Regions from separate parts of the Amedibacillus sp. YH-ame6 genome, predicted to be linked through region 1. Evidence: predicted binding sites of a transcription regulator. Region 1 holds the regulator's gene; the other holds the start of a gene.
The links. Region 1 encodes HrcA, which represses chaperone genes, less so after heat shock. Its sites were predicted from a motif close to TTTTAGCACTNNNNNNNNNNNAGTGCTAAAA; they were not measured.
Positions count from the first base shown of each region.

Region 2: the regulator HrcA is predicted to act here: its motif matches at 8,356-8,386, upstream of lon (endopeptidase La).

Region 1 is NZ_JBSPEZ010000014.1:63,639-79,217, reverse strand. Features, by position in the region: gene ACWG0P_RS10285 (AAA family ATPase) at 1-885, opposite strand, end outside; gene dnaJ (molecular chaperone DnaJ) at 1,015-2,127, opposite strand; gene dnaK (molecular chaperone DnaK) at 2,228-4,036, opposite strand; gene grpE (nucleotide exchange factor GrpE) at 4,054-4,671, opposite strand; gene hrcA (heat-inducible transcriptional repressor HrcA) at 4,681-5,694, opposite strand; gene ACWG0P_RS10260 (hypothetical protein) at 6,368-6,994, opposite strand; gene ACWG0P_RS10255 (ABC-2 transporter permease) at 7,052-7,711, opposite strand; gene ACWG0P_RS10250 (ATP-binding cassette domain-containing protein) at 7,708-8,559, opposite strand; gene ACWG0P_RS10245 (GntR family transcriptional regulator) at 8,563-8,934, opposite strand; gene ACWG0P_RS10240 (SRPBCC family protein) at 9,032-9,424, opposite strand; gene ACWG0P_RS10235 (VOC family protein) at 9,516-9,983, opposite strand; gene ACWG0P_RS10230 (helix-turn-helix domain-containing protein) at 10,014-10,805, opposite strand; gene ACWG0P_RS10225 (DAK2 domain-containing protein) at 10,901-12,532, opposite strand; gene ACWG0P_RS10220 (Asp23/Gls24 family envelope stress response protein) at 12,545-12,904, opposite strand; gene ACWG0P_RS10215 (cell division protein FtsQ/DivIB) at 12,966-13,745, opposite strand; gene murB (UDP-N-acetylmuramate dehydrogenase) at 13,733-14,635, opposite strand; gene murG (undecaprenyldiphospho-muramoylpentapeptide beta-N-acetylglucosaminyltransferase) at 14,640-15,579, opposite strand, start outside.
Region 2 is NZ_JBSPEZ010000008.1:79,040-94,618, reverse strand. Features, by position in the region: partial or broken gene ACWG0P_RS07630 (IS91 family transposase) at 1-352, opposite strand, end outside; gene ACWG0P_RS07625 (response regulator transcription factor) at 575-1,267, shown strand; gene ACWG0P_RS07620 (histidine kinase dimerization/phospho-acceptor domain-containing protein) at 1,413-3,122, shown strand; gene ACWG0P_RS07615 (DUF1893 domain-containing protein) at 3,292-3,702, opposite strand; gene hpf (ribosome hibernation-promoting factor, HPF/YfiA family) at 3,872-4,405, shown strand; gene ACWG0P_RS07605 (hypothetical protein) at 4,483-4,968, shown strand; tRNA gene ACWG0P_RS07600 (tRNA-Arg) at 5,090-5,166, shown strand; gene ACWG0P_RS07595 (hypothetical protein) at 5,370-5,789, shown strand; gene ACWG0P_RS07590 (DUF3196 family protein) at 6,173-6,961, shown strand; gene tig (trigger factor) at 7,005-8,282, shown strand; gene lon (endopeptidase La) at 8,573-10,891, shown strand; gene yihA (ribosome biogenesis GTP-binding protein YihA/YsxC) at 10,892-11,482, shown strand; gene ACWG0P_RS07570 (hypothetical protein) at 11,635-12,036, shown strand; gene ACWG0P_RS07565 (hypothetical protein) at 12,096-12,722, opposite strand; gene ACWG0P_RS07560 (LysM peptidoglycan-binding domain-containing protein) at 12,847-13,479, shown strand; T-box leader at 13,524-13,731, shown strand; gene ACWG0P_RS07555 (GNAT family N-acetyltransferase) at 13,763-14,314, shown strand; gene ACWG0P_RS07550 (valine--tRNA ligase) at 14,317-15,579, shown strand, end outside.

The sequences.
Region 1 (15,579 bases):
AATAAGAGTTGATACAATCTCATGATGAAAATGATTTTCTATCTCATCAAGAATAAAATACCCTCCGTTTTTAAAAGCCATCATTGCACTTATAAAAACATTTAAACCTTTGATTGTTCCAGATGATAAATAATTATTTAATTCCATAGGATTAAAAAGAATAATTTCGTTTTCTTCATAAAACTTCAATTTTATTTCAAAATCCTTTTCTTTCATTTTAAAAACTAGAGACTCAATACTTGGATCCAAAAAATTTATCAAAGGAGAAGGAAAGTTCCCTAGTATATGAAGCACATTTATATTGGTCTCTTTACTCCTATCATAGAGTATAAATTGACTATTATTTTTTTTGTTATAAGAAATTATAATGCTGACATCATCCATAAGAAATTCTTCATCTTTCTCACGTATTTGAAACGGACTCAAATTATCAAAATCAAATAATGATTTCTTGGTTTTTATTTTTAAAGCATCCTTTTTCCACAGGCTTTCTCTTTCTATGAAATAAGTTGGCACTTCTGTATTTTTATCAACTTTAACACCAATAATCGTTTCCAATTTTATAAATTCATTGTTTTCACCATAAAAATAGACTTCAAATTTAGCAGTATTTTTCATACACTTCAAAATATCATTGCTTTCATTTGAGTGGATTGGCTCATTATTTAACATATTAATAACAAAAGCAATAATTTTTAAAATAGTTGTCTTTCCAGAAGCATTAACACCATTAAATGAAATAACATTATTTATATAAAAATTAGAAAATACATTGGTCATCGTTTCTGTGTTTGATTCGCTGACCCGTTGTTCGGCATAAAAGTCAATCTCCAATTCATCTTTTAGCAAATATAATCCTGATGCCTTTATCTTGAAAATCTTCATATAAAATCACCTTTTCCGTTTATATTATATATAATACACCAATTTAAGCGTTTTAACAATATTTATTTAAAATAAAATCATTTTATGAGTTTTTAAAAAAAGCAGAAGTTGAATTCCGCTTTATTTTATCTATTTGAAAGCTTTCTTAAATTTATCAAATGGGGATTCGTGTTCTTGTTTCTTTTTAATCTTTTCGTAAAGTTCACGTTCTTCTTTGCTAATCTTCGTAGGAATTTCTAGTTGTACTTCAACATATTGATCACCTTGACCTCGTGTTGTTTTTACACCTTTTCCTTTTAAGCGAAACAATTGCCCATGTTGTGTACCTGCTGGTATGGATAATTCTACATCTCCATATACAGTAGGAACATCTACTTTACAACCTAATACTGCATCAATAACACTCAATGGAATGGAAATACGAATATCGTTTCCATCACGTACAAATTGTTTATGTCTTGTGACTAAAACCTCAATGTACAAATCTCCATTAGCACCACCATTGATACCACGTTCTCCTTTGTTTTGTACTCTCACCTGTTGACCAGATTGAATTCCTGCAGGAATCTTAATATCTAATTTTACACGTTTATGTTCATATCCTTTGCCATGGCATTTTGAACATTTGTTCGCAATTGTCTTTCCACTACCATTACATTCTGGACATACACTTTGGGATTGGAATACACCAAATGGAGTACGTTGTTGTGTTGTGACACTTCCCGTACCATTACAACGTGAACATGATTTAATATCGGACTTAGATTTTGCGCCACTTCCCATACATTCATCACATTGTTCATCTACATCAATACTAACTGTTTCTGTTTTACCAAAGATGGCATCCATAAAATCAATGCGCATCTGCATAAAACGATCATTTCCTTTACGTGGACCATTGCTTTGACGACGAGATGAACCACCACCAAAACCACCGCCAAAGAAAGAACCGAAAATATCTCCAAGGTCATCAAATCCACCGAAGCCTTGTCCTCCGCCAAAACCACCAGCACCATCCATGCCAGCATGACCAAATTGGTCATAGGTAGCTTTCTTTTGAGGATCACTTAGTACTTCATTCGCTTCGTTGATTTCCTTAAACTTTTCTTCTGCCCCTGGGTCTTTATTAATGTCTGGGTGATATTTCTTGGCCATCTTACGATATGCTTTTTTTATTTCATCGTCACTGGCCCCTTTTTGTAGACCAAGGACTTCATAATAATCTCTTTTTTCCAATGTCATCACCTTCCTAATGAATTCTTCATACTTGTCTTCCCTTAGAAAACACAATACTATGCAACAGACAAAACAAGCGCATGCACTTGTTTTGTCGTTATGTTAATTAGTTCTTTTCTTCGAATTCTGCATCTACAACGTTATCGTCATTTGCTCCAGTTGCACCTGCATCAGCACCACCAGCTTGTTGTTGTTGGTACATTTGAGCACTTGCAGCCTGAGCAGCTTTTTCAAGAGCATCTAATTTCTCTTTTACACTAGCCATATCGTTGTCATCTAATGCTTTCTGAAGATCATCACGAAGTTTCTGAGTTTCTTCTTTCTGAGCAGCATCAATCTTATCTCCGCTATCTGCTAACATACCGTCAATCTGTGCAATGAATCCTTCTGCACGGTTACGTAAATCGATTTCTTCTTTGCGTTGTTCATCTTCCGCTTTGTGTTCCTCAGCTTCACGAACCATACGATCGATTTCTTCATCACTTAATCCACTTGTATTTTGAATCGTAATAGATTGTTCTTTACCAGTTCCTTTATCTTTTGCGGAAACATGCACGATACCATTAACGTCAATATCGAAGGTAACTTCGATTTGAGGTACACCACGACGTGCTGGCGCAATACCATCCAACTTGAACATACCTAATTCTTTGTTGTCGTTTGCCATTGGACGTTCTCCCTGTAATACACGGATATCTACTGCTGGCTGGTTGTCAGCTGCAGTTGAGAACACTTGTGATTTACTTGTTGGGATAGTTGTATTACGTGGAATCAATACTGTCATAACTCCACCCATTGTTTCAATACCTAAGCTCAATGGAGTAACGTCTAACAATAATACGTCTTTTACATCTCCTTGGATAACTCCACCCTGAATTGCTGCACCCATTGCTACAACTTCATCAGGATTTACAGAACGGTTTGGTTCTTTTCCTAATACACTCTTCACTGCTTCTTGAACAGCAGGGATACGAGTAGATCCACCTACTAATAATACTTGGTGAATATCATTTTTTGTAAGACCCGCATCACGTAATGCATTACGTACTGGTTCCATTGTACGTTCTACTAATGTCTTTGTCATTTCATCAAATTTAGCACGTGTTAAAGTTGCTTCAAAGTGAAGAGGTCCATCTGCACCTGCAGAGATAAATGGTAAACTAATCTGTGTTTGAACAACACCACTTAAATCTTTTTTCGCTTTTTCTCCAGCTTCTTTTAAACGTTGCATTGCCATTGTATCTTTACGTAAATCAAAACCTTGTTCTTTCTTGAATGTATCTACCATCCAATCAACGATCACATTATCAAAGTCATCTCCACCAAGTTTTGTATCTCCGTTTGTAGATAATACTTCAAATGTACCATCTGCCAACTCAAGGATAGAAACGTCAAATGTTCCTCCACCTAAGTCATATACAAGAACTTTTTGTTCTTTATCTGTTTTATCAATACCATAAGCAAGTGCTGCAGCTGTTGGTTCATTGATGATACGTTCTACTTCTAATCCAGCGATTTTACCAGCATCTTTTGTAGCTTGACGCTGTGCATCGTTGAAGTATGCAGGTACTGTAATAACTGCTTTTTCAACTTTTTCACCTAAATAATCTTCTGCATAACCTTTTAAATATTGAAGAATCATTGCAGAAATTTCTTGAGGAGTGTATTGTTTCCCTTCCATTTCTACTTTGTCATTTGTACCAATTAAACGTTTGATAGAACTTACTGTGTTTTTGTTTGTTACTACCTGACGTTTTGCAGCGTCACCAACGATTCTTTCACCGTTTTTGTAAGCCACAACAGATGGAGTTGTACGATTTCCTTCTGGATTTGTAATTACTTTACATTCTCCACCATCCATTACAGACACACAACTGTTTGTTGTACCTAAGTCAATACCAATAATTTTACTCATGTTCATTTCCTCCTATTTTATTCACTTACTTTTACAAGTGTAGCGCGTAATACGCGATCTTTTAACATATATCCTTTTTGAAGCACTTCCACAACAATTCCTGATTCCACACCTTCTATAGTTTCTTGCATCAATGCTTGATGGATGTTTGGATCAAATGGTTGATTCAACGCTTCAATTTCTTTAACGCCTTCTTTATCTAGTACGGTGATCAACTGCTGATAAATCATTTCAAACCCTTTTACATAGTTTTTTAATGCTTCATCTTCGCTCTTTACACTAAGCGCACGCTCTAGGTTATCAATAATTGGTAATACTTCAGAAGCAAATCCTTGAATACGATATTTACGAACATTGTCTGCTTCGCTTTGTAAACGTTTCTTCAAGTTTTCCGCATCTGCATATGCTTTGAAATAAGCATTCTTACTAGCGGCGATTTCTTCTTTTAATTTTATAATTTCTTCTTCTAATTCTTCAATTTTCTTTTTCTTACCAAACTTACTAGATTTTTTATCTTCCTTGCTTTCTTTGGAAGCCTCTGCCTGTTCTACTTCTTTGTTTTCTTCATTAACAACTTCTTCATTGCATTCACAATCACATGTTTCTTTTTCTACTACATCTTTTTCGTCCTGCATGTTGACCTCCTATCGTTCATTCCTATACATATCTTCAATTACTTTACTCATATACTCCATCAACGCAACCACACGATTATATTGCATGCGAGTAGGTCCAACAATCATTAGCTCCCCTTGTTCATCATCATTGATTTTGAACTTCGAAGAAATGACCGCCACATTGTTGACTTGAATAAGTTCATGTTCTCCACCAATTTCAATTGCCATATTTCCTTCATGGTTCGCAATCTGACGAAACAAAGAACTATCTTCTAGCATTTTCATCAATTCCTTTAACTTCTCTATATCCGCAAATTCCGGTTGATAGAGCATGTTGGATTGACCGCTACAATACACATTGTTTGTCGCAAATCGCATAAATGCGTTCACAAAGGCTTCAAATAACACCTCATGACGAGCTACATGAGATGCAAGCAATGGCTCAATCTCATTCATACGCACTACAATTTCATTGATTGGGGTTCCTGCTAACTTATCGTTCAATAAGTTACAACAAGTTTTGATGTCCTCTACACCAACATCTGTATTAAAGTTAAATGTCTTGTTCTCCGTATGCCCATGGTCTGTGATAAAGACTGCTACAGCACTTCTTTCGCTCAAAGGGAATAATTGAATATGCTGTAAGGTTTGGGTACGGCTTTCAGGACCTAATACAATGGATGTTAAGGATGTCATCTGAGAAAGTATATCACAACTCTTCTTGACGATTTCCTCTATGGAGTAATGACGCTCACTGAAGATTTGCGTTAAAGAATTCTTAACGGTATCATCTAGTTGCTTCTCCATTAGATGTTCAACATAGAAGCGATATCCCTTGCTACTTGGGATACGACCACTTGATGTATGGGTCTTTTCTAGCAACCCTAGCTCTTCTAACGCTGCCATTTCATTACGAATCGTAGCACTTGAGCAAACAAAATCTAACATATCCATCAAGGACTTGGAACCAACGGGTTCTGCCGTTCTCGTGAACTCATCAACGATGGCTTTAAAAATCAATGTCTGACGGTTTGTTAACATTCCATTCACTCCTTTCTAGCACTCATCCTCTATGTCTGCTAATAGTATATGACAGTTTTTTAGCACTGTCAACACTTTAGTGCTAAAAACATCAAATTAACATCATTTTCCATAATGTAGAAAGGACCCATTCCTATTTTGTATAAGAATGAATCCTTTATTTGCTAGTATAATGAACTTCCAAACATTACCGTATAGCTTATCTATTCTTCTATTATGAACATATTCCTGACATCTGTTATTTAAAATTTAGACATTCTATTCCTTATATAAATGCTTGTATAAAGTAAAAACAAATGTGTACAATATGCGTTGATTACCTCCACATAAGCTTTGTTATTTAAAAGACAAAGAAGACAAACAAAACCTAGAAGTAAACAAATGATACCAATAGCGTATAGTTTTGCATTTACATAGTTCTTATGTATTAGGAAAAAGAGGACAAATACCATGATAAACGCCATCGTATATTGAACTTGCATTTGGTTACTAAAGACACAATATGAAGTGATAAAAATATGTAATGTTATGAGAGCAATTTCATATTTATATTTAAAAGTTTTACTCAAAGTTTCCATACGATCTCCTTTAACTAAATATTATATAATAAAATTTTCAACACCCTACGTAGAATTATGATAACAATTACATTGTATCACATATCTAAAATAAATTAAAACACTCGATATGAGCGATCAAATTCTAAAAGATCCGCATCGATATATTTTTCAATCACATTGGTTTGATTCTTTTGAAACATCTCTGGAAGCTTTCTTTTCTGTAACCAGAAATTCAATGCACATAGTCCGATTCCCTCGACGATTGCAAGAAGAATATTCACCTGCAACACAAAGAATAATATCACAATCACTACAACTAATAGAAGTCCACTGATAATAAGTAATTTGCGATTGATGGTTGCGTATGTTTCTGTTAGAAAATCTGTATATTCACGAACAAACGCTAATACTTCATCACGGAAGGTATAAGGATGCATGTCTAAAAACCTAGGTCTTTTCTTCTTTGGCTTTTCGTAACATTCTTTCATCCATAAAATACGCATAGCACAATATCTTGCTGCATTGCGATTGCCTTCACTCTCGTATGTTTTGCCTTCCATATACATGATATTTACATACTCATCAATACTTACTTCAGCTTCACGATTTTTCAACAATGTATGCAATTGTTCTTTCTTTGCATCGGATAAAATCTGTTTTGATGCAACAAAGGAAGCATAGATTTCTTGTACTTCTTTTCTCCAGTTTAAGCTAACTTCTTCTAATTGTTCATGTTCCATAAAAATACCTCACAAGTAGTGCTATTATAGCATACTTTATGAGGTATCGTATATGTCTTAGAATTGTTTTTTGTTCATTATGTTTAAAGAAATGCGATAAGATACTGCCACGATTGCCAATGTTACCACAACCACTACCGCCACAATACCTAGCGAACCCATGGATTCTACCATTTGATACAAAGAAGTAAAATCAATGTTGAAGTATTTTGCTGCCGTTATCACAAGTGCACCTACCGCAAATGCTCCCGCAATCATACCAATCAGGGCAATTCTTCCTTTTTCTCCACCAAACTTTAGTTGTACTGGCAACATCACGCTTAATAGAATGAAGATGATGAAGATAAAAGCACCTAGCGTAAATCCCCATTGGGACCAATTGATAACAGAAGAGCGTGCCATATATAATCCAGTGGATACAAGAGAAGATAATAACCATCCACTGAATGACAAGATACATCCAAACAAGTATTTCTCACGTACATATAAAGAACGTGTAATAGGAAGTGTAAATAAGAAGGAGTAGCCATGATCGAGTTCATCATAAGAAATGGTACTCATAACCAACATGCCTGATACCACGGTCACATAACTCACCATAAAGACATTAGCACCATCTTGGGTTAAACCAAAGAATACAAACATTGCGAGTACAACGATTAACAATTGTCGATTGGTACGTAATACTTGAAAATCTTTTATGAGTAAACCTTTCATATAGAGTCTCCTTTCACCATCATTAAAATCATTTCATCCATCGTTCCTTTTTCCACAACGATATCTGGGTAATTATCCATAAAGAACTGTTTTTCTTTCGTTAAACAACGATATCCAAATGATTCTTCTTTTACTTTTAGAATATATTGTTTTTCTAATGTTTGAAATTGCTTTTCGCTTACTTTTAAAATTCCATAGTCACTTAAGAGTACGTCTGTATCTTCGTGTAGTACAATCTTTCCATTATGGATCATATAGAAGTCATCACATAAGCTTTCTAAATCAGATGAAATATGAGAACTGATCAAGATGGAATGTGTTTCATCTTCCATATACCCTCGTAACATATCTAATAATTCATCACGTGCAATGACATCCAAACCAGCTGTAGGTTCATCTAAAATCAATACTTTCGCATCATGACTCATCGCCACAATCAATTTCAATTTTGCCTTCATCCCTGTTGAGAAATCTTTTATTTTTTTATCCATCGGTATTTGAAAAGTTGCACACTTCTTCAAAAATTCAGCTTCATCGAAATTCTTATATAAGTTACGTACAATGGATAGAACACCTTTTACATTCAGATATTCTGAAAATCCTGCATCACTTAACACAACGCCTATCTTCATCTTATCTTCTACACTTAATTGATCATGTGTTTTACCAAATAAGGAAATGGTACCTGCATCAATATCAATAAGATTAAGCATTGCTTTAAATGTAGTTGTCTTACCTGCTCCATTTTGACCAACAAGGCCTACAACGCGCCCCTCTTCTATTCGTAAAGTACAATCTAACAAAAATCGATCGTATTGTTTTCTAACATCTTTCATTTCCAGCATCATAAGTTATCCCTCCATAATAAGTGTAATTAAATCTTGAATCTCTTGAAGACTCATTCCACATTGTTTCGCCTTTTGGACGGCCTTTTCCAAATCAGCTTCTACTTCTTTTTTCTGCTCCTCTAACAATAAATCTGCATTTGTATTCGCAATAAAGCTACCTTTCCCATGTATGGTAACGATGAAACCTTCACGTTCAAGATTGTCATAGGCTTTCTTTACTGTCAATGCACTGATTTTAAGATCTTTTGCCAGTGAGCGAACAGATGGGAGCGCTTCTTCAAAGGATGTATCCCCTTTTACAATGGCACTCTTTATTTGATCCATGATTTGTTCATAGATTGGTACCATGGATGCATTACTGATAATTATTTTCATAATCTCCTCCTGTTCTATAAACAGTATATAACAGTATATAACTGTTGTCAACTGTTATATACTGTTTATTTTAAAAAAATAGAATACGCTTGGTATCCTATTTCCATACATTTCTCAAATCATCTACATATGTTGTTTGTTGTTTGGTAAGAAATTTCTTCAAAAACAAGTTCATAATCGGATGTTTTACTTCTACTTGTTCTTCAAAGATTACTTTGGTTCCCTTATTTGTTTTCTCAAACAAACCTATCCAATGCCCTTTCATATTTTTATTATCAATATCGAAGGCATATCGCTTACCCACTTCAAAAGAGGTAATGGTAAATGTCGTTTCAATATCATCTTTGGATACTTCTATGAAGGTTTTATCATCAAGAATTTTAATTTGAAGAATATCACTTCGCCATTCATACTGCTGTAAATCCGTTATTACGTTCCATACTTCCTCTACACTTTTCTCTATCTCAAATTCTATAGTTGCTGTTGTCATGAACTTCCTCCTCTTTTTAGAAAGTATAGCACACCAGATATGACAACCTGTGTCATATCTAAAAAAAAGCTATGAAATCTAGCTTTTTTTACTATTTACTTAAAAATCGTTTTACCATGGCCACGGATAATCCCGTCTTTTGATGAATTTCTTGTTCATTCATTCCTTGTTGTTTCATTCGTTTTACCATACAAGACATACTTTCACTTACTTCGATGATGTGTTTATCTGGATCATAGAAACGGATTCCTCTTTGTCCCCAAGAGTGTTCTTGTATCTCATGGATACATTCTACTTGATACTGTTTTATCTTATCCATGATTTCTTCTAAATCATCATGTTCAAAATAAAGTTCTTGTGTATTTCCACCGAACACAACTTCATTTTCTTCTTTTCCTAGAAAATTCATCCAACTATGTAAGATTTGAAAAGAATACCCACCAGTTAACGTAATATTCTCACCAAAATCTTGAATCACTCTTGCGCCTAACAAATTCTTATAAAATGCTTTTGTTTTCTCTAAATCTCTTGATGCCATACATATTCCTTGATATTTCATAAGTACCTCCTTTAGTAAGTATAGTATACTTTAGAACTTGCGTTCTTCATTGTAAAAAACGGACATAGTTTCTTTGTATTGTTTTGGAGATACACCCAACACACTACTAAAATCACGAATAAAATGCGATTCATCATAATACCCACATGCTTGAGCAACCACTGCTACACTGTCACTTGTTTCTTGAAGTTGTTTTACTGCTTGATTGATACGTTCTACGCGTTGATAGTCCTTTCGACTACACCCAAGTTGTTTTTGGTATAAACGTTGAACATGGCGCTTGCTATACCCCATTCCCTCAATTTTACTTGGCTGTAATACAAAAGCTTTTAGCTTTTTATCTTCTTCTTCATTCTTATGTAATAGTTCTAAAAAGATCTCATCCACTCGTTGTACAAAGGTATGCAAGTACGAAGATGTATGATATGCCTCTATCATCTTTGTTTCCACTGTCTCATCCACTTCCTTCAAATCCGCTAATATATTTATATACGCGTTCAAATCATGATGAAACAATGCATAGGCACCTGTTGGGTGAAATTCCACAAAGAAGCGAAAATGAAGATTAGGATTTGCATGTACCTTTACACTTCTTGTAGTAGGTCCCCAAAACATACACTCAAGACCATTCCCACTATCTTGTAAGACCAAACAACCTGCTGCATCTGGAACCAGTGTTAAACTGGCATTTTGTTCAAAACATTGATCTTGCATATACGTATAATGTGCTATACAATCGCTTAATTTTGGATGTGGTTCTATAAATAAATGCGTGTCCTTATGTATATCAAATGTAGGATATTTTTTACAATCTACGTTCATATAATTTCTCCAATATATTTGTTTCTAGTATCATATCATACATGAAAATAAAAATTCAATCATATAAAAAAGCGCCGTTAGGCACTTTTTACGTTTTACTCTACTCCAATGATGAAGGAATATACTGGTTGCATACCATTGTTCATTTCTACTTCTACATCGAACTTATCTTCGATGTAGGAAGAAATGGCATTCGCTTCCTCTTCATTTACATCTTCACCATAGATTAAGGTTACGATTTCACTTTCTTCATCGACCATTTGATCAATCAATTGTTTTGTCGCTTCCATTTTGTCTGTAATCGAAATTACAATATCTTTTTCTTTGATACCCATATAATCTCCAGCTTTAATCTCCATGCCTTCGAATGTTGTATCTTTGATTGCATACGTAATTTGTCCAGTCTTCACAAGAGATAAGGCATCGTTCATTTCTGAAAGATTCATATCAAAGTCAACATCTGGATTAAAGTTGATACATGCGCATAATCCTTGTGGAATACTTCTACTCGGAATTACATGTACGTTCATATCTTCACATACCGTAGCTGCTTGTTGCGCCGCTAAGATAATATTAGAGTTGTTTGGAAGAATGAAAATGTTTTCTGCATTCACTTCGTTAATGGCTTCTACAAAATCCTCTGTAGATGGGTTCATTGTTTGACCACCACTGATTACATAATCAGCACGTAACTCTGTGAACATATCACGTAAACCATCTCCAGCCGCAACCGTAATGATGGCGTACTTCTGTTTTGGTTTTTCTTCTTTTGGTGCAGCTTCTACACTTGCATTCATCATGATATTCTCATGTTGTTCCTGCATGTTTTCAATCTTTAACTTCACAAATTCACCATAACGTTGTCCTAGATTCAATGCTTCTCCAGGTGTTAATGTATGAACATGCACTTTTACGATATCATCATCTTGAACACATACGATAGAATTACCAATACGTGCCAATGAATTCTTTAATGCTTCTTCTTTAAAGTGTTGCATACCACTGCTTGATAAACGAATGATGAATTCTGTACAATATCCAAATTCTTCACTCTCCATCGCAGCACCAGCAACTTCTTTATGTTCGCTAGCATCTTCTTTTTCAATCACAGTCCCTTTCATAGCTGAAAGGAAACCTTCAAAAATAGTTAATAATCCAGCTCCACCACTATCTACAACGCCTACTTCTTTTAGAACTGGTAGAAGATCTGGTGTACGCTCTAAACTTTCTTTAGATTCTAATACCATCTTTTCCATAACTTCTAAACAAGTGACGTCTTCTTTCCCGCTCGCAAACGCATATGTATAATCTGCTGCTTCACGAACTACGGTAAGAATGGTACCTTCTACAGGACGCATAACTGCCTTATAGGCAACACGTGATCCACTTACCAAAGCATTGGCTAACTGGAAGCCATTGACTTCCTTCATACCATCTACGCCTTGATAAAGACCTCTAAAAATCTGAGATGTAATAACCCCAGAGTTTCCTCTAGCTCCCATTAAAAGTCCTTTCGAAAGAACCTTAGCAATTTCACACACATCATCACTATGACATGCAAGTGCATCTTTTACACCTGCACTAAAGGTTAAAGACATGTTTGTCCCCGTATCACCATCTGGTACTGGGAAGACATTCAATGCGTCAATTTCACTGAACTTATTTGACAAGTTGTTGGCACCACTTGCTAACATATCCTTAAACAGTTTTCCACTAATCATATCCATTTTCAATTACACCTACTTAATGACTTTCACATCCTGGACAAACACATTGACTTTGTTGAATTCCAGTTCTAAAGATTTTTCTAACATATATTTTACTCGTTCTTGTACTTCATGAACAACTTCGCTGATTTTGATACCGTGTGAAACAATCACATACAAATCAAGTTCTAAGCCGTCTTCTTCCTGACGTACAACGATACCTTTTGTATAGTTCTCTTTCTTTAATAATTCCGCAATACCATCTTTCACGAATTTCTGAGATGCCATTCCAACAACACCATAGCATTCTGTTACGACTCCACCTGCCAAAGAAGCAATCGCATCCATTGAAATATTTATATTACCATACTGTGTACTTTTAGAGATTGACATAAAATTCCTCCTTATATCTTTTTAATTATACCAAATTACAAAAGGAAATCCAATACTGTGATTATTCTTTTATGGTACAATCCGAAGATTGAATACTTCCCGTATTAATATCAGGCCATAAACATGCATGATCTTTATTCAACTTTACAATGGTTTCTAGATAACTATTTAAAAGTGGAATGGATTCATACGATGTATAAATTACGTTTCCATCTTGCATGACAATCTTTGCCATATGTGCATCATAACTTGTCGCATATGGTACGATTTCTGAAATCATACGTAATATTTCTGGCTTTACTTCATTCTTAGCCCCAAATGCTTTGGCTAATTTCTTTCGTTGTGCATTATCAAATCCATCAATCAAAGGAAAGTTTACGATGGATGACAAATATTCTTGTTCTATTTCTTTCTTAGAACCATCGTTCATCAAAATATAGTTTTTACTATCTTCTATATAATATCCAACAATTGTCTTTTCTTTCACTTGAATAGAAATGACACCATTTAAATTCTTCTTTACACGAACATCTTCAATGAGTTCATCTTGTTCTAGTTTCCATTCGATATAAAACTTTGGTATTACTATGTATCGGGTATTATAAGAAAGCTGTGCTTTCTTCAATACCGTCTCTTTTGTATAGAATACATTTCCACTTACATCCAATGACTTTACTTTTGATAAATCGCTGCTAAAGTATAAAAACCCAAATACAAATAGTATCAACACGGTAAACACTTTAATTTTTCTTCTTTTCTTTTTTCGATTCTTCTTCTTGTTTTGCAGGGCAAGATATTTGGCTTCGACATCATCGTATAGAATATCTTCTATTTCTTCCAATTAAATTGCTCAACTTCCGTAATCAATTCTACATCGAAACTCTCTCTTACTTCCTGCTGTATATGTTCTACAAGTTCCTTCACATCACTTGCTCGTGCGTGATCTTCATTCACCACAAAGTTTGCGTGTTTATCAGAAACCATGGCTCCACCAATACGTTTCCCACGATATCCAATCTTCTCAATCAACTCCCATGCCTGATACTTTTCTGGATTACGAAACATACTTCCAGCACATGGTTTATCCAAAGGCTGTGACTCCATACGACGTTTTCTTCTAGAATCCATCAAGTCACGAATTTCTTTTTGATCTCCTTGCTGCAATTGTATACGACACCCAATAATAATCCAATCACGATTGGATTGAAAAATAGAGTGACGATAACTATAGGCAAGTTCCTTCACATCCATAGTCACGATATTTTTATCTTGTACCACATATACTTCTTTTAATATTTTAGACATATCACTCTTATATGCCCCGGCATTCATAAATACAGCGCCACCAATAGTACCAGGAATTCCACTTGCGAATTCCAATCCACTAAACGATTGCTTCATTGCCTCATGAGCCAATAAAATGATGCTAGCTCCTGCTTGCACCACACATTCCCCACTCTCTTCAAATGTGAAATCTGTAAAATAACGATCTAAGCACAAAATCGCCCCTTCATAATCGTCATCACTACATAAAATATTACTACCCTTACCAAATACACGGCATGGGATATTTTCTTCTTCAAGGATATCCAAAATACGAAGTAAATTTAATTCATTTTTTGGATATATAAAATATTTACATTTTCCACCAATACGAAAGGTTGTTCGTGAACTTAACGGCACATCACATTCAACATCCGCATATGGTTGTAGTCTTTTCTCAATATTCATCAATTCATTTCACCTTTTTCATTTCGTCGCACCAATCTAATATATCTTGGCATGCATTTGGTTTTCCAAGTTCTAGTGCATGTTGTTTCATTTCACTACGCAATTGTTCATTCGACATAATCATGTCAATCTTTTTCTTTAATGTTTCCGCATTTAAATCTTTTTCTTCAATCATAAATGCAGCTTTTTTATCTACCAATACAGAAGCATTATAAAACTGATGGTTATGTGCTACATAAGGACTAGGAATTAAAATACTAGGCGTACCTAGTGCCGTAATCTCTGCTGCAGTGGTTGCTCCAGCACGACAAATAATCAAATCCACATGTGCCATAATATCCAACTGCTTTACATAATCCACAACAATTACATGCTTTGCTGTTACTTCTTTTTTTATATCTTGTAAATTTTGTTTTCCCGTTACAAATAAGATTAGATATTGATCACTTACCTGTGGTAAAACATCTTTCATAATCGCATTGATAGAAGTGGATCCTAAAGAACCCATAACAACTAAAATCAATGGTTTGTCTAACGACAACCCTAACGATTCATAATATTCTTTATCAAATACGCTTTGTACCGCATTACCAGCTCTTGGATTTCCTAATAATCTAGTTTTTTCTCTTCCAAATTCTTCAAAGCATTTTTCATAACAAATCACAATCGCATCCATTTTGTCTGCGACCATTTTATTAGAAACACCAACAATGGAATTTTGTTCGTGAATCATTGTAGGTATGTGTTTTGCATGTGCCGCTAACATTACTGGCGCACTAACATAACCACCAAACCCAATCACAATATCTGGTTGAAATTCTTTTACTATAGGCAGTGTTTTACGATATGCATTCATCATCAATAAAATCGCCTTCGCTTTATGAAATACATTTCCAGTCAATCCACATGCATGCAAACCTTTGAATGCATAGCCATGTGCTGGG
Region 2 (15,579 bases), on a different contig from region 1:
AAACTTTTTGAAGAATATTGTGAGAACGAATTTTGGCATATTTCATACCACAAGAATTACAGAAACGAGATTTACAAGTATGCCAAAGAAAGGTGAAGTTATCACAAGAAGGACAATCATAAAGAGAATGACCAAGCTCGTGTTGATGACAAAGGATAACAGAGTTGATAGCCTTCATAACAGAAGAGCGAATTAAGTCAGGGAAAAGATGGAAGTGGTAAGTAAGCTTATGTAGGTTTTCAAAAAAGATATGAGCAATGGAAATATGACTCTCACCAGGACGATAAGAATCACAATGATTATGTTTAGAAGCAATCTCTTTTTTTGCGAAAACAGAAGAGTCTTTAATCAAAAAAATCACCTATAGATAGTATACTATATCTACAGGCGAAATTTAATCTTTCGGAATGTCCTTCAGGACATCTTTTTTAGTAAACTGAAATATGTCTTTTGGTTCAATGAACGCAAGGTCAAAGAGTGAATATCTCTTTTATAATATAGATTCTAAAGAAATCTTAAGTAACCGTAGTCTATATCAAATGGTAAGATATAATAAAGAAAAAGGAGTGAAATTATGTTGTCGAAAATACTGGTTGTTGATGATCATAAAGAAATAAGGGAACTCGTATCTATCTTGTTATCAGGTGAAGGGTATGCGGTCTATGAAGCTCAAAATGGAGAAGAAACGATAGAGATGGTAAAGAGTGATATGTATGATGTCATAATTTTAGATGTGATGATGCCTTTTATGGACGGATATCAAACATGTACTAAGATTCGTGAATTCAGCAAAGCACCTATTTTATTTCTGAGTGCGAAATCACAAGAAGACGATAAGATATTAGGTATCGACTGTGGTGGTGATGATTATTTAGTGAAACCTTTTTCTTATGTTGAATTATTAAGCAAAGTAAAAGCTCTTATTAGAAGATATCACGAATATAATAGGGAAAGAGTAGAACAAAATTCTATTCAATTTGTTCACGGAATCAAAATAGACAAGACAACAGAAAAAGTATATAGGGATCAAAAAGACCTCAACTTAACGACATTGGAATTTGATATTCTTGCATCATTTATCAAAAGACGTGGAGAGATTATTACAGTGAAAGCGTTATATGAAACTGTTTGGGGAGATAATTATTACTTCGGCGCAAATAATACAATTATGGTACATATTGCAAATCTTAGAAAAAAAATAGAGGTAGATCCACAAAATCCCAAAATTATTAGAACAATTTGGGGAAAGGGGTATCGCTGTGATTGAACAAATAGGGAAGAAATGTATTCGGATTTACGGATTTCTTTGTATACTACTTCTAAGCTTTTTTATTACGTACTCTTATCGTTACGATCTCTTGGACATGCTTAAAAAAAATAACAACATCTCATTTTCAATCTCTCGTGAAGATATGGATCACCTTTCGAAAGAGTTTATAGGAATAAAAGCAGAAAATGATAACATAGATATCATAAAAGAAGTTATGGAAAAATATCTTCCTGATTATACATATATTCTCTATGTGATAGGAAATGATGAAAATCCTTTTCGGCTTTATTCAGATGGATATGCCCCAACGAAGCATTCTACTAAATATGCGCAAAGCATTCGAATTCCTTTTAGTAATGATGTTATTAGTATTGACCTTTATCCAAAATTCACAAAGTATTTGATATACTATCGATGTTTAGCATTTGTGATTTCATTTCTAATCACTTTTCTTTGTGGCTGTTTATACAGACATATACGTAAGAAAATCAAAGATGCAAGAATATTTGAAAGGCATGTGAATTCTACAAGATTACGCTTTTTAACGAGCCTATATAGCAAACTAGTATTATTGAATCTTTTTTCTGTTTTGATTGCACTCGGCTTATTCTTGTTTATGTTTGAAAATCGATATATATTTTTTGAATATATGGCAGAATTTCATTCTCCAAAACATGAACCGTCTGTGTATATTCAACGCATGAAAGAAACGTTAGTGAATGTTTCTTTAGAAACATTTAGTGATAAGGAAGTTACAAAGTTGTTAACAAGCTTGAATTTAGAAAACTATGAGAGCTATTTGTATGATGAATATGGAAATGATTATTATGCAAATAATCCAGATATCCAAGGATATAAATGGTTTTTAAAGGACACCAATTATGATGTAAAAATTATAACAACACCATATTTTTATAATCTACCAATCTGTACTAAAAATCAAACATTTCAATTACTTATTTATGACTATCCTGTAGTTTCCTATATGAACATCTATTTGATTATGATTTCGATGATATCTTTAAGCTTTTTTCTAATTGTATTGTTTCATTTTGTATACAAAAAAGTTAGAGAAATTATGAAGTTACAAAATGATATTCAAATGCTAGCTGCTGGGATTTGGGAGTATGAAATTATCACTAAAGGGGATGATGAACTTGCCTCGCTAGGCTATCATATAGAACAAATGCGACTATCACATGTAGAAACTCAAAACAATGAAGAAAAAAGGAAAGAAGCAAATAAGAAATTAATAGAAACTTTATCTCATGATTTACGAACTCCTTTGACAGCTTTAAAATCATATATTGAAATTATGCAATTACAAAAAGGAAATCCTGAAAGGTATGCAGAATATCTACAAAATTGTATTGGAAAAATAGATGAGATTAAGAAACTTTCAGATGAAATGTTTATGTGTTCTTCTGTGCCTGACAGTAAGAATAAAGTCGATATGAAGTATGTTTCATTGGGGGATGTATTCGCTTTATTGAATGAGAACAAAGAATATTTAGAAATAAAAGGATTTTGCTTAGATATAATAAAGAGTATAGATATAAGTTTGGATATTTATGGAAATGTAAATCTTATGAAACGTATATTTAATAATATCGTATCTAATATCATCAAATATGCAGAACCTTCTAAGTCAATCATATGTAGCTTCGAACTATATAATAAATATATTATGCTTGCATTTAAAAATCAAAAGAATAAAAAAAGAGACGATTATAAAAGCAGTCATTTAGGCTTAAAAAGCATTGAAAAAATGATGCATTTGATGCAAGGGGAGGTGGAGTTATTCGATGAAGAGTGTTTTGAGATCAAACTGTACTTCAAGATAGAGAGATAGACGCATACTACACATCAAACCAAACTAAACAAAAGATAGTTCCTTATGCTTGAAGCTAAATACAAATCGAAAGGTTTATGTTTTGAATTTAGTGCAGCAATAGCTAAGAAAATGTAAAAGGTCACCACACAGAATGTTATAAATGAAACTTATTCTATGTGGCGACCTTTTACTTGATACGTAAGGATGCTAGTTTAACTTGTAAAGCATCACGAGCTTCTTGTAAATCATCGATATGTAATACCGTTTCTTCCATAGGGCACATACCATCTTTTTTACGATTTATGATATATGGGACTTTTTCTGAATATTGAATTGGAATTTGATGGGTAATAAAAAATTGATAGGCATGTTCACTGATTACCAAAGTTTCTACTTCTTTAACACCACCAAGGACCATCATCATTGCAGCAGCTTTTCCAATGACTTTGTCCGCAACATAACTATCTTTTAATTTTCCTTCCTCAAGGAATTGTAAGATAGGCAATATGCCATGTTTTACCTCAGTATAGATATTCCCATTTTGTGATAGGACGCAAGAATATTCATTACTTGTGAGTATGTGCATTAAATTTTCCATAGGCTTCCTCATTTCCATTCTATAACTTTACAAAAATTGTATAAAAAAAGCGATCAACAGGAGTCGCCCGATACAACTATAGTTTACCACAAAATTTCACAAAATGTAAGACTATTAAAACCATTTTTTTAACGTATAATATGTTTATAGAAACAAGGAGGGATTTTATATGAAAGTCCAAATCTACGGCAAGAACATTACAGTTACACCGGCAATCGCTGAGAAGATCGAGAAGAAGCTAGATCATCTTGAAAAGTACTTCATGATCGAAGAAAACGTTGTCGCTAATGTAGTTGTTCGAGTTTATCCAAACAAACAAAAAATTGAGGTGACCATTCCTACGAAATTTGCGGTACTTCGTACCGAAGTCGTACATGATGATTTATATGCGGCAATTGATTTAGCAATTGACAAGTTAGAAGATCAGATTCGTCGTCAAAAAACAAGACTTACTAGAAAGAATAAAGAGAAATTAGCTCATGCATTCTTAGAAGAAATGGAATTTGAAGAAAGCTACAATGGAGAAGATGAAGTCGTACGTACAAAATCTATTATTCCAGATACAATGGAATTAGATGAAGCAATTATGCGTATGGAAATGTTAAATCATAATTTCTTTATTTATCGTGATGATGAAACTCATGAAATCGCAGTTGTTTATAAACGTAACGATGGCGGTTATGGTTTGATCGAAACAGAATAAGTTTATAAGAGTCTCTAAGAGGCTCTTTTCTTATGGGATAAGGGATGATACAATACAAGAAAAGGGGAGGTGCTCTTATGTTTATGAGACCAGCTACTAAGGAAGATGTCCAATCATGGAAAGAAATATTTGAACAATATCATCGCTTGATTACACCATCACGAAAATCCGCTCGAGAAATGATTGCCTATCTACAAGAAAAGTATGGATGTATTTCGTTTGAGAACGAGGAGTGGCAACAAGCTATTCAAAAAGAAGTTTTAATGAATGAACACAATCTAGAGAAAGTACAACCGAATACACCAATGTGTGTACAACTTTATCAACTTGAAGATAATGCTAGTTCGCATCATATATTTGAACAACGAGCGGAGGTGTTTAAAGAAAGTGAGATTTTTGTTGGCGTAGAGACGAATAGTGGATACCTTCATATAGAGGGAAGTGATGTTCTATATGATGAGCTATTTGTTTATCAAGGTTTAGATGAACAAGATATAAAGAACCCATTTCTAGTAGCTCAATATGTAGAATTGTGTCATAAATTTGCGGTAGAGATTGTATAATCCTATCGCTTTTCTATCTCTAACTATCTCTTCTTTTATAAGGAACAAGCAGAATTCAAAATTAACGGTTGAAATATACGGAGAAATTTGGTATTATAGTTAGGCACTAAAAGAAACTTCTGTCTACATAGCTCAGCTGGATAGAGCACACGCCTTCTAAGCGTGCGGTCGCAGGTTCGAATCCTGCTGTGGACGCCATCTTATAAGAATGACCGATTATTATCGGTCTTTTTCTTTGTGTACAGCAGGAATTTGTGGAACACAAATAAAAGAATGCAAAAAAAGAGGAATTAAGTTTATATAGTTGTATTATTTGTTGTAAATCCCTTATATTTATGGAATATATTATGTATAATAATGATGTAAGTAATGAATTTTTTTATATTTAAGGAGGGACTTATATGAGTAAATTAAAAAAAAGAGGTCTTATAATATTAATTTGCTGTGTAATATTTATTGTTATAAGTTTTATAATACCAAAAAAAATATACGGTAAATGGTATTTATATAACGGAAATAATATAAGTACAGATACTAATATTGTAAAACAACTAAACCCTAAAGATTATATTGAAATTTCAGAAAGAACAATGAAAACATTTACAAGTGATGGCAAGGATGGAATTGGAGAATGTAATATAACATTCAATAAAATCCATAGTGGAGATACTATATATAATTTTAATGTAAGTAACGTTGGAGAATATAAAATTTTAGTTTTAGAAGAAATAGGATACGATGATGGTCATACAGAGGAAAGTATTAAAAATGGACATAAATCAACTTATGTATTCGATAAAAAAATTGAATTTAAAGAGTAAATCATAGTGCAGTTTTATAAAATTTATATTTGTTTAATATATCAATAATTTTGTTTAGATGAAATATATTTGCATTCTTCATTTTATGTATAAGTGTAGCTAATCGTTCATATAATTATACTTACAAAATATATTGTCCTTTTGAAGTGGTCATAATTGTCACAACACACATCTAATAGTAGAATGTAAGTGGAGATAGATGTATCTCAAATACTTGTTGCCATTCGAAGAGCAACTTAAATAAGAGCGAGTTCAAATGTTAGAAATCCCTTCGTATGATGGGTTTTTTTTAGGAGGAAAGATGGAAACTGGACATTTTCAATATTGATACATTGAGACATTATCATTTCCGAATAAGATTTACACTATCGAAATATAATTTCATTGATAAAATATGGGATTTATGGTATATTATCTATTGTTTAGTCGCTAAAGGAGAATACATGGACACCTATTATGAAGATATACTAAAAAAAGTAGAAGATCATATGAAAGAAGAAGACTTTCAAAGTGCTTATAAGATTTTGGAAGAAGAACTTTCTATGCCCTATATTCCAAGAAATATGGAGGCAAAACTCATCGAAGCTTACAATGCATGTCGTAGTGAATTAAAACTCAATCAAAGTAAGGTTTATGAGGAAGAAGATGTCGATGCGATGCTCGCTGGATCACTTGAAGAACAGTTTCTAGCGATTGAGCAGTTAAAGAAAAGTAATATTCGTAATCATTTTGAAGCAATTCAAAACTATTTGTCTGGAGATGTGAATGTGTTGGTTCGAGCAATGCTGATTGAAGCAATGATGGAACAAAACATTACGGATGAATTCACGAGTAAAGTAGAAGGTATGGATGTAACATTCTCTCCTTGTGCCATTGAAATGCCAATGGAGGCAGAAGGAGTTAGTGCTGCGATCAATATCTTACGCGAATGGTTTGAAAACGACAATCCAACCTTCACCATTATGTGTGTAGAAACGCTTGTAAAGGAAGCTTATATGCGTTTACCTTTCAATATTGATGAAGATGAAAAAGAGGCTCTAGCCTGTGCGATTGCTCGTTACGTATTCTTTGCTCATGAAGAATTTGATGCATGGAAAGCATTCAGTGAAGAAAAAGAACTTGCACAATATGAGGGTTATGAATTATTATTAAGTACGTATGATATCTTATAAAGAAGTAAATGAGTTGTCGTAAATATAGTAGGAGGTATGGACAATGAGTTCAACATGGGAATTAAAAGAAAAATCAACAGGAGAATTAACAACAAGTGTCGAAGGTGAAGCTTGGAAAGCAGCACAAAAGAAAACTTACAACAAAATGGCGAAAAAAGTGAACTTGCCAGGATTCCGTCCAGGTCAAGCACCAGCTGCATTAGTAAAAAAACAAATTAGTACACAGAGTGTATTAATGGAAGCAATCGATGAAGTAGCGGGAGAAGCATTATCTGCAGCTATTAAAGAACATGACTTATGGGTAGTTTCTCGTCCTTCTTTGGATGTAGAAAGTATCGATGAAGACAAAGTTACTTTCAAATTTATCGTTGCGGTAAAACCAGAAGTTAAACTTGGAAAATTCAAAGGTTTAGATATTAAGAAAGACGAAGTTAAAGTTGATGATGCGGATGTAACTGCAGATGTTGAACGTTTAGCTGAACGCTTTGCGGATTTAGTAGTAAAAGAAGAAGGTAAAGTTGAAAACGGAGATACTGCTGTTATCGATTTTGAAGGATTCAAAGATGAAGTACCTTTCGAAGGCGGAAAAGGTGAAGACTATCCATTGGTAATCGGAAGTGGTTCCTTCATTCCTGGTTTTGAAGAACAAGTACTTGGTATGAAGAGTGGAGATACAAAAGATCTTAACGTAACTTTCCCAGAAGAATACCAAGCTGCAGAACTTGCTGGTCAACCAGTTGTGTTCAAAGTAACTGTAAAAGAAATCAAATCTAAAGTATTACCTGAAATCAATGATGAATTGATCAAACAGGCGAAAATTGAAGGTGTTGAAACAGTCGATGCATATAAAGAATATGCTAAGAAAAACTTAGAAGAATCAAAAGAACGTGAAGCTACGCAGAAGTTTGAAAATGATATTTTAACTGCTGTTACAGAAGCTAGTGAAGTTGAAATTCCTGATGTTATGATCGAGGATGAAACAGATAACTTAGTTCGTGATTTCGAACAACGTTTACAATCACAAGGATTTGGAATGGAACAATTCTTACAAATCACTGGAAACACTGTAGAAGGTATCCGTGAAGAAATGAAGAAAGACGCTTTTGGAAAAGTAAAAGTACGTCTTGTATTAGAGGCAATCGCTGCTGAAGAAAAAATTGAAGTAAGTGAAGTTGATATTGAAAAAGAATTAGAAACTGTTGCGAACACTTACAACATGCCATTAGAAAAAGTAAAAGAACTTATTTCTGGTGATGCTATTTCTTATGATTTACGTATTCGTAAAGCATTAGATTTGATCAAAGAATCAGCTGGTAAGTAATCTTGAAAGACGCCTTACGCGTCTTTTTTCTTTCCTGTTTCTGATGCTGTTTTAAAAGTGTGGAAACATGTGAAATTAGCACTAAATAGTTGACAGTGCTAATAGAATATCATATACTATTAGCAGACATAGAGGAAGAGTGCTAGTGCGCATCTATTTTCTAAGCATATGAGTGGATTCTCCATATGTTCTATGTGACAATCTATTTGAAAGTAATATAATAAGTTATGAGTTTGTGATATGCAGTGTAAGCTATGATAGACACTGTAACTTAGAAAGGAGTAATGAAGATGAGTGAACAAGAGTTGATCCCTACACTTCCATTGGTATGTACACGTGGTGTTATTGTATTTCCAGATCAGGAAGTCATTATTGATGTAGGAAGAGATAAATCGATTCGTGCTATCGAAGAAGCACAAGAGAATGAGCAAAGCCAAGTTGTTTTGGTTGCGCAAAAAGATCTTGCACTAGAAGAACCGAATATAAATGATTTATATGCATTTGGTACTTTATGCCAAATTAAGCATGTACGTCGTATGGAAGGTTATTTACGTGTAAAGTTTAGAGGAATTCAAAGAGTTGAAATTCAAACGGTTACCAATGATGATACGATGATGAGTACATCCTTTGTAGTTCGTAAAAATATTGCACAGGATGGTATGGAGGAAATTGCATTAGTTCGTAAAATTGCTAAGCAATTTGAAGAAATTGAAGCTGTTTCTCAAGCAATTCCAAAAGAAATGATCAATGAATTAGCAAAAGGGGTATCTGCGCCACAACTTGCAGATCAGATATCTCAGTTGTTTCCTTTTACATTAGAAAAACGCCAAGAATTACTTGAAACATTAGGTGTTAATGATCGTTTATTCTTAATCCTTCAAGAAATTGAAAGTGAAAAAGAATTATCTGAAATCGAAAATAAGATTAACGATAAAGTAAAAACGCGTATTGAAGAAAGTCAAAAAGAGTATTACTTACGTGAGAAAATGCGAGCGATTAAAGAAGAATTAGGAGATGTACCAGATGGTGATCAAGACGTAGAAGCAATTCGCAAACGTCTTGAAGAAAATCCTTATCCAGAAAATATCAAAGAAAAAGTTCGTGATGAATTATCACGTTATGAAATGTTACCAGCAGCAAGTGGTGAAACTGGTGTTATCAAAACGTATATCGATTGGTTAATGGATTTGCCTTGGTGGCAAGAATCCAAAGACAATGATGATTTAACAAAGGCAAGTGATACACTTGACGCAGATCATTATGGATTAGAAAAAGTAAAAGAACGTATTTTAGAGTATTTAGCTGTAAAGCAAATGACGAATTCTTTAAAAGCGCCAATTATTTGTCTTGTTGGTCCTCCAGGAGTTGGTAAGACATCTCTTGCAAAATCTGTGGCAAGAGCATTGCAACGTGAATTTGTGAAAATATCTTTAGGTGGAGTAAAAGATGAATCTGAAATACGAGGACATCGTAGAACTTATCTAGGAAGTATGCCAGGACGATTCATTCAAGCAATGAAAAAAGCTGGTACTATCAATCCTGTCTTCTTAATCGATGAAATCGATAAGATGGCAAGTGATTATAAAGGGGATCCAGCAAGTGCTATGCTAGAAGTGTTAGACCCTGAACAAAACTCTTTCTTCTCTGATCACTATATTGAAGAAAACTACGATTTAAGTAAAGTACTTTTTATTGCGACAGCAAATTACTTGGAAAACATTCCAAATGCATTGCGTGATCGTTTAGAAATTATTGAGTTATCTTCTTATACAGAACTAGAAAAGATTGAAATAGCGAAACGTCATCTTGTAAGTAAACAATTGATTGAGAATGGTTTAAAACCATCACAAATGAAATTGGAAGATGATATGATTACTTATCTTGTACGTTATTATACAAGAGAGAGTGGTGTACGTCAGTTAGAACGTGTAATTGCGACAATTTGTCGTAAGAGTGTTCTAGCAATCTTGAAAGATAAAAAACGTTCCATCAAAGTAACTAAGAAATTAATCAAAGAATGGCTTGGTAATGAAAAAGTGGATTATGGAAAACGTGAAACAAAAGATCAAGTTGGAACAGTTACTGGACTTGCCTATACTTCTTTTGGTGGAGATATTCTACAGATTGAGGTTAATCATTTTGAAGGTAAGGGGAAATTGGTGATCACTGGTCAATTGGGTGATGTGATGAAAGAATCCGCATCTATTGCGTATGATTATGTTCGAGCAAATGCGAATAAATATAAAATTAGCTCTGATATTTTTGAAAAGAGTGATGTTCATATTCACGTACCAGAAGGTGCGGTTCCAAAAGATGGACCAAGTGCGGGTGTAACTCTTACGACTGCCTTGATTTCCTCTTTAAGTAATGTTCCTGTAAAAGCGGATTTAGCAATGACAGGTGAAGTAACATTACGAGGACACGTACTTCCAATTGGTGGTTTAAGAGAAAAATCTATGGCAGCACATCGTTGTGGTATTTCGACCATCGTTATTCCAAAAGCAAATGTGAAAGATTTAGATGATATCCCAGCTGCAGTAAAAGAAAGTGTTAAGTTCATTCCAGTCGACCGTATTTCTCAAGTGCTGGATGCGGCTTTGGTAAAATAAATGATAACCTTTCAGAAAGCTGAATTAGTGGTTTCTGCGCCAGAAAAGAAGTTCTGGCCAGAAACTGATTTACCTGAAATCGTTCTAGCAGGACGTTCCAATGTAGGGAAAAGTAGCTTTATCAATGCTATGTGCACACGTAAGAAGCTTGCCTATGTAGGAAACACTCCAGGTAAAACACGTTTATTAAACTTCTTTAATTTAGATGATAAATATATGTTTGTGGATGTCCCAGGGTATGGGTATGCCAACATATCAAAAAATCAACTGATTAAATTTGGTCAAATGATGGAGGATTATTTCTCTGGTCGAACACAAAAAAAAGGATTGGTCATGTTAGTCGATGCTAGACATAAACCAACAGATGATGATAAGACAATGTTAGAATTTGCTCGTTATTATGAAATCCCAATTGCTGTAGTTGCGACAAAGACAGATAAAGTACCATCAACAAAACTAAAACATCAATTAGCAATCATCAAAGATACTTTAAAACTATCTTACGATGAACCACTCTTTCCTTTCTCAGCAGAGAAAAAAGAAGGAATGGAAGCTGTATGGGATTATTTAATTCCTATCTTTGAATCCTAAGCGTATCGAAAGATACGTTTTTTTTGTTCAGCTAATCGTTTGTTTCATTTGAATATCTATAAGAAAACGATAGTTTATCTTTTTAAAATATTTTTTCAAAAAAAGCAAAGATTACAAAAATTATGATATGCTAAGAAAAAGGAGAAATGAAAATGGAAGCAAAAGGAAAGAATTATTTAAAAATCACTGGGGTACTTGAACTTGTATTAGGAATCATTTTGGTAGCTTTATTAGTTTATATTACAAGTTTAAATAAGGGGTCATCTATACAAATCTTTGGTTCAAATCCAGATGGATTTACATTTGTACAATTGGCACTTGCTTGGTTACAAGCTGGTCTTTGTATTGTTGCGGGTATTACAGGAATTGTATTAGCAAATAAACCTAAAGCTTATAAAGTATGTATGTTCTTTGGTCTTGTACTTATTTTTGTAGCTATCTCAAATAGTTTTTATTCTGATTTCAACCTTCAGAATGTTATCAAAGAAATATGTGCATATATTATTCCTGTATATTATTATTATGGGGCCGCAAAAAATAAACAATCTTTATAGAAGAATATTTGCGGATAAGAAAACGTCCAATCTTAGGAGAGGACGTTTTTTGTATATTGTTATTTATGTTCCACTGCAAGAATCAATTCTTTTGCATATGGTAAAGATTCAATCCATGCACATACATCATGCCATTCATCTAACTTATGAGCTCTTCTTGCATAGTAAATGTTCATTAATGTTTCATAGTTTAAAGAACATGTACGAAGTTGATGATAATTGTTTGGCAATAATTGAATCATAGAATACCAAATTGTTTTATCTTTGGTTTCTAAGTATTCCAAACGTAATTCTTCTAGTACTTGAATGGTTGCCTTTAGGGAATCTAATGCTTTTTCATTCATATGGTCATGAGAGAAATCATTGATATCAAATGGCTTACTGGCAATTTTATGCATCGTTGATGTTGAGTTTGCGACTGTAGCCACTTTGTATGTATCATATTCTTTCCACCAATATAAAGGGGCAGTGAAATCTACCGATACAAAAATTTGACGAATAAACTTACGGTGGTCACTTCCTGCTTTTGCTAAACGTTGTGCCAAATCTAAGTCATTTGGTCCCATTACGAAATTCCCTTTATCATCATACGTTGAATCCATGCGATGCCAGCTATTCATTGGGTTACGAGCGCCACGGATTGCGTTTTCAAAATTCATTACACTAGTTCTTTCAATTAAAATCATAGGATTACCTCTTTTCTTGTATCTATTCTATCATATTTTTATTGGAAACTGTAGATATATGCGTACGATTCCATGGCATAATTTCTTCCATATCAACATACATACTGATAGGAGGGTCCTGCATATGAAAACGATGAAGATTGAAAAGAAATTATTATTCGCAGAGAAAATACAAGAAGTGAATCAATTAGAAGTGAAATCAGCCTTAATGTATCAAAAAGAAGAAGATGGAAGTGTTCGTGCAACTGGTCCATTGTTTGTTCGTGGAAGCATGCGTTTGGATGATGGGGATGTACAAACATTTCAAGAAGTATTGGATATGGATGTGTTAGCACCTGCTTATAAACTATCAAGTGAACCGTTTGCTCTACATGTGAAAGATTATTATGCGGATGTTGTGGAAGATGGTATAACACTAGCAGTGAATATGAATATTTTAGGATTAAAAGAAGAGGCGAGTGAAGATTATAAAGAAGTAAGTAAGAGTGTACCTTTGCCAGTTATAGAACCTGTTATAGAGGAACAAGATGAAGAAATGGTAACGCAACCAGAAGAAGTCGGAATGGTTGTGGATGAATTTGAAGATCTCTTTGAAGAGAGTGATACAACATATACATCCTATCGTATGGTAGTCGCAAAACCCGAGGATAGTTATGCAAGTATCGCGAAGCGTTATGATGTAAGTGAAGAGGACTTGCGAAGTGCTAATCGAAACAAAGATGTCGTAGGAAAATCTTTGGTTGTATTGCCTTTTTAAAAGTTCCTGTTGAAACTTGTGCTTCTTTTGTTTATAATGATAAAGTAAAAACTATGAAAAGAAGGAGTACACATATGTAGTTTTCAAAGAGAGCTTTCGTTTGGTGAAAGAAAGTAGGCACATATGTAGAAGGTAGTCTTGGAGTTGATATTCTGAACATAAGTAGGAATATACGCAGATCCGGCGTTAACGGTAATGAGGCATATAACATAATATGTAAAATAAGGTGGTACCACGTAAAGCGTCCTTTGTAGGATGCTTTTTTTGTTTGAGGAGGGATCGTATGCGTTTAGATATGCCAGTAGTAGAAACGAGTCGTCTTCTACTTCGTCCTGTGGAAGAAGGGGATGCTTGTGATTTGTATGAAGTTTATAAATCGCCAGAAGTCACAAAATATCTAAGCTTTCCATGTCACGAAGATGTAGATGTTACATTACAACTAATCAAAACAAGATATCTTCCTTATCAAAGGATGTGTATACCACAAGCATGGGTTATGGTATGGAAGGAACAGGAAAAGGTCATCGGGACTTTACGAGTCCATACGATAGAAGATGATATTGGTGAAATTGGATATGCACTGCATCCTGCGTATTGGCACAAGGGGATTATGAAAGAAGCCTTAAAGGAACTAGTAAACGTTGCCTTTGAGCATATAGGGGTACGTCGATTAGAAGCGAAATATGAAGTCGACAATATGGGAAGTGAACATGTCTTAAAGGCGTGTGGGTTTCAAAAAGAAGGAATCCTTCGACAGTATGCGAAATTAAGTGATAAACAGTATCATGATATGGTCTTAGCGGCTATATTAAAAGATGATTTGAAAGGAGAATAACGATGAGAAAAGAATTAAATCAAAAATATGATCACAATCAAGTAGAACAAGAACATTATAAGACATGGTTAGAGAAAGGCTATTTTACAGCAGGGGATACATCAAAAGATCCATTCTGTATTGTAATACCTCCACCAAATGTAACTGGAAAGCTTCATTTGGGACATGCATGGGATACAACGTTACAAGATATTGTAGCTCGTTATAAACGTTTACAAGGGTGTGATACATTATGGCTTCCTGGTATGGATCATGCAGGTATTGCGACACAAGCAAAAGTAGATGAGCGTTTAAAGGGAGAAGGTATTTCACGTTATGATATAGGACGTGAAAAATTCTTAGAACGTGCTTGGGAGTGGAAAGAAGAATATGCTTCTACCATTCGTACACAGTGGGCAAAGATGGGACTTTCTTTAGATTACACTAGAGAGCGTTTTACGTTGGATGATGGGTTATCTAACGCTGTACGTAAAGTGTTTGTGGACTTATATAACGATGGATTGATCTATCAAGGAGAACGTATTATTAACTGGGATCCCCAGGCAAAGACAGCGTTATCCAATATCGAAGTATTGCACAAGGAAATCGAAGGTGCGATGTATTACTTCAAATATAAAATTGTAGAAAATGGAAAAGAATTGGTAATTGCGACAACACGTCCTGAAACGATGTTTGCCGATCAGGCAATCTTTGTACATCCAGATGATGAACGTTACACAGATATCATTGGCATGCATGTTATCAATCCAGCAAATCAAGAAGAACTTCCTATCATGGCAGATGATTATATCGATATGAGTTTTGGTACTGCTGTCATGAAATGTACACCAGCACATGATCCAAATGACTTTGCCTTAGCGAAGAAATATAATTTACCAATGCCAATTTGTATGCATCCAGATGGTACGATGAATGAAATGGCACATAAATATGAAGGAATGGATCGTTTCGCATGTCGTAAAGCATTGGTCGCTGACTTTGAAAAAGATGGTGTAGTAGATCATATTGATACACATATGCATCAAGTAGGGCACTCTGAAAGAACGGGTGTTATTGTAGAACCATATTTATCAAAACAATGGTTTGTTAAGATGAAACCATTGGCACAAGATGTATTAGAACATCAAGAAGATGAAGAACAACGTATCAATTTTTATCCTAAGCGTTTTGAAAAGACATTCCAACAATGGTTAGAGAATATTGAAGATTGGTGTATTTCACGTCAATTATGGTGGGGGCATCGTATTCCTGCTTGGTATCATAAA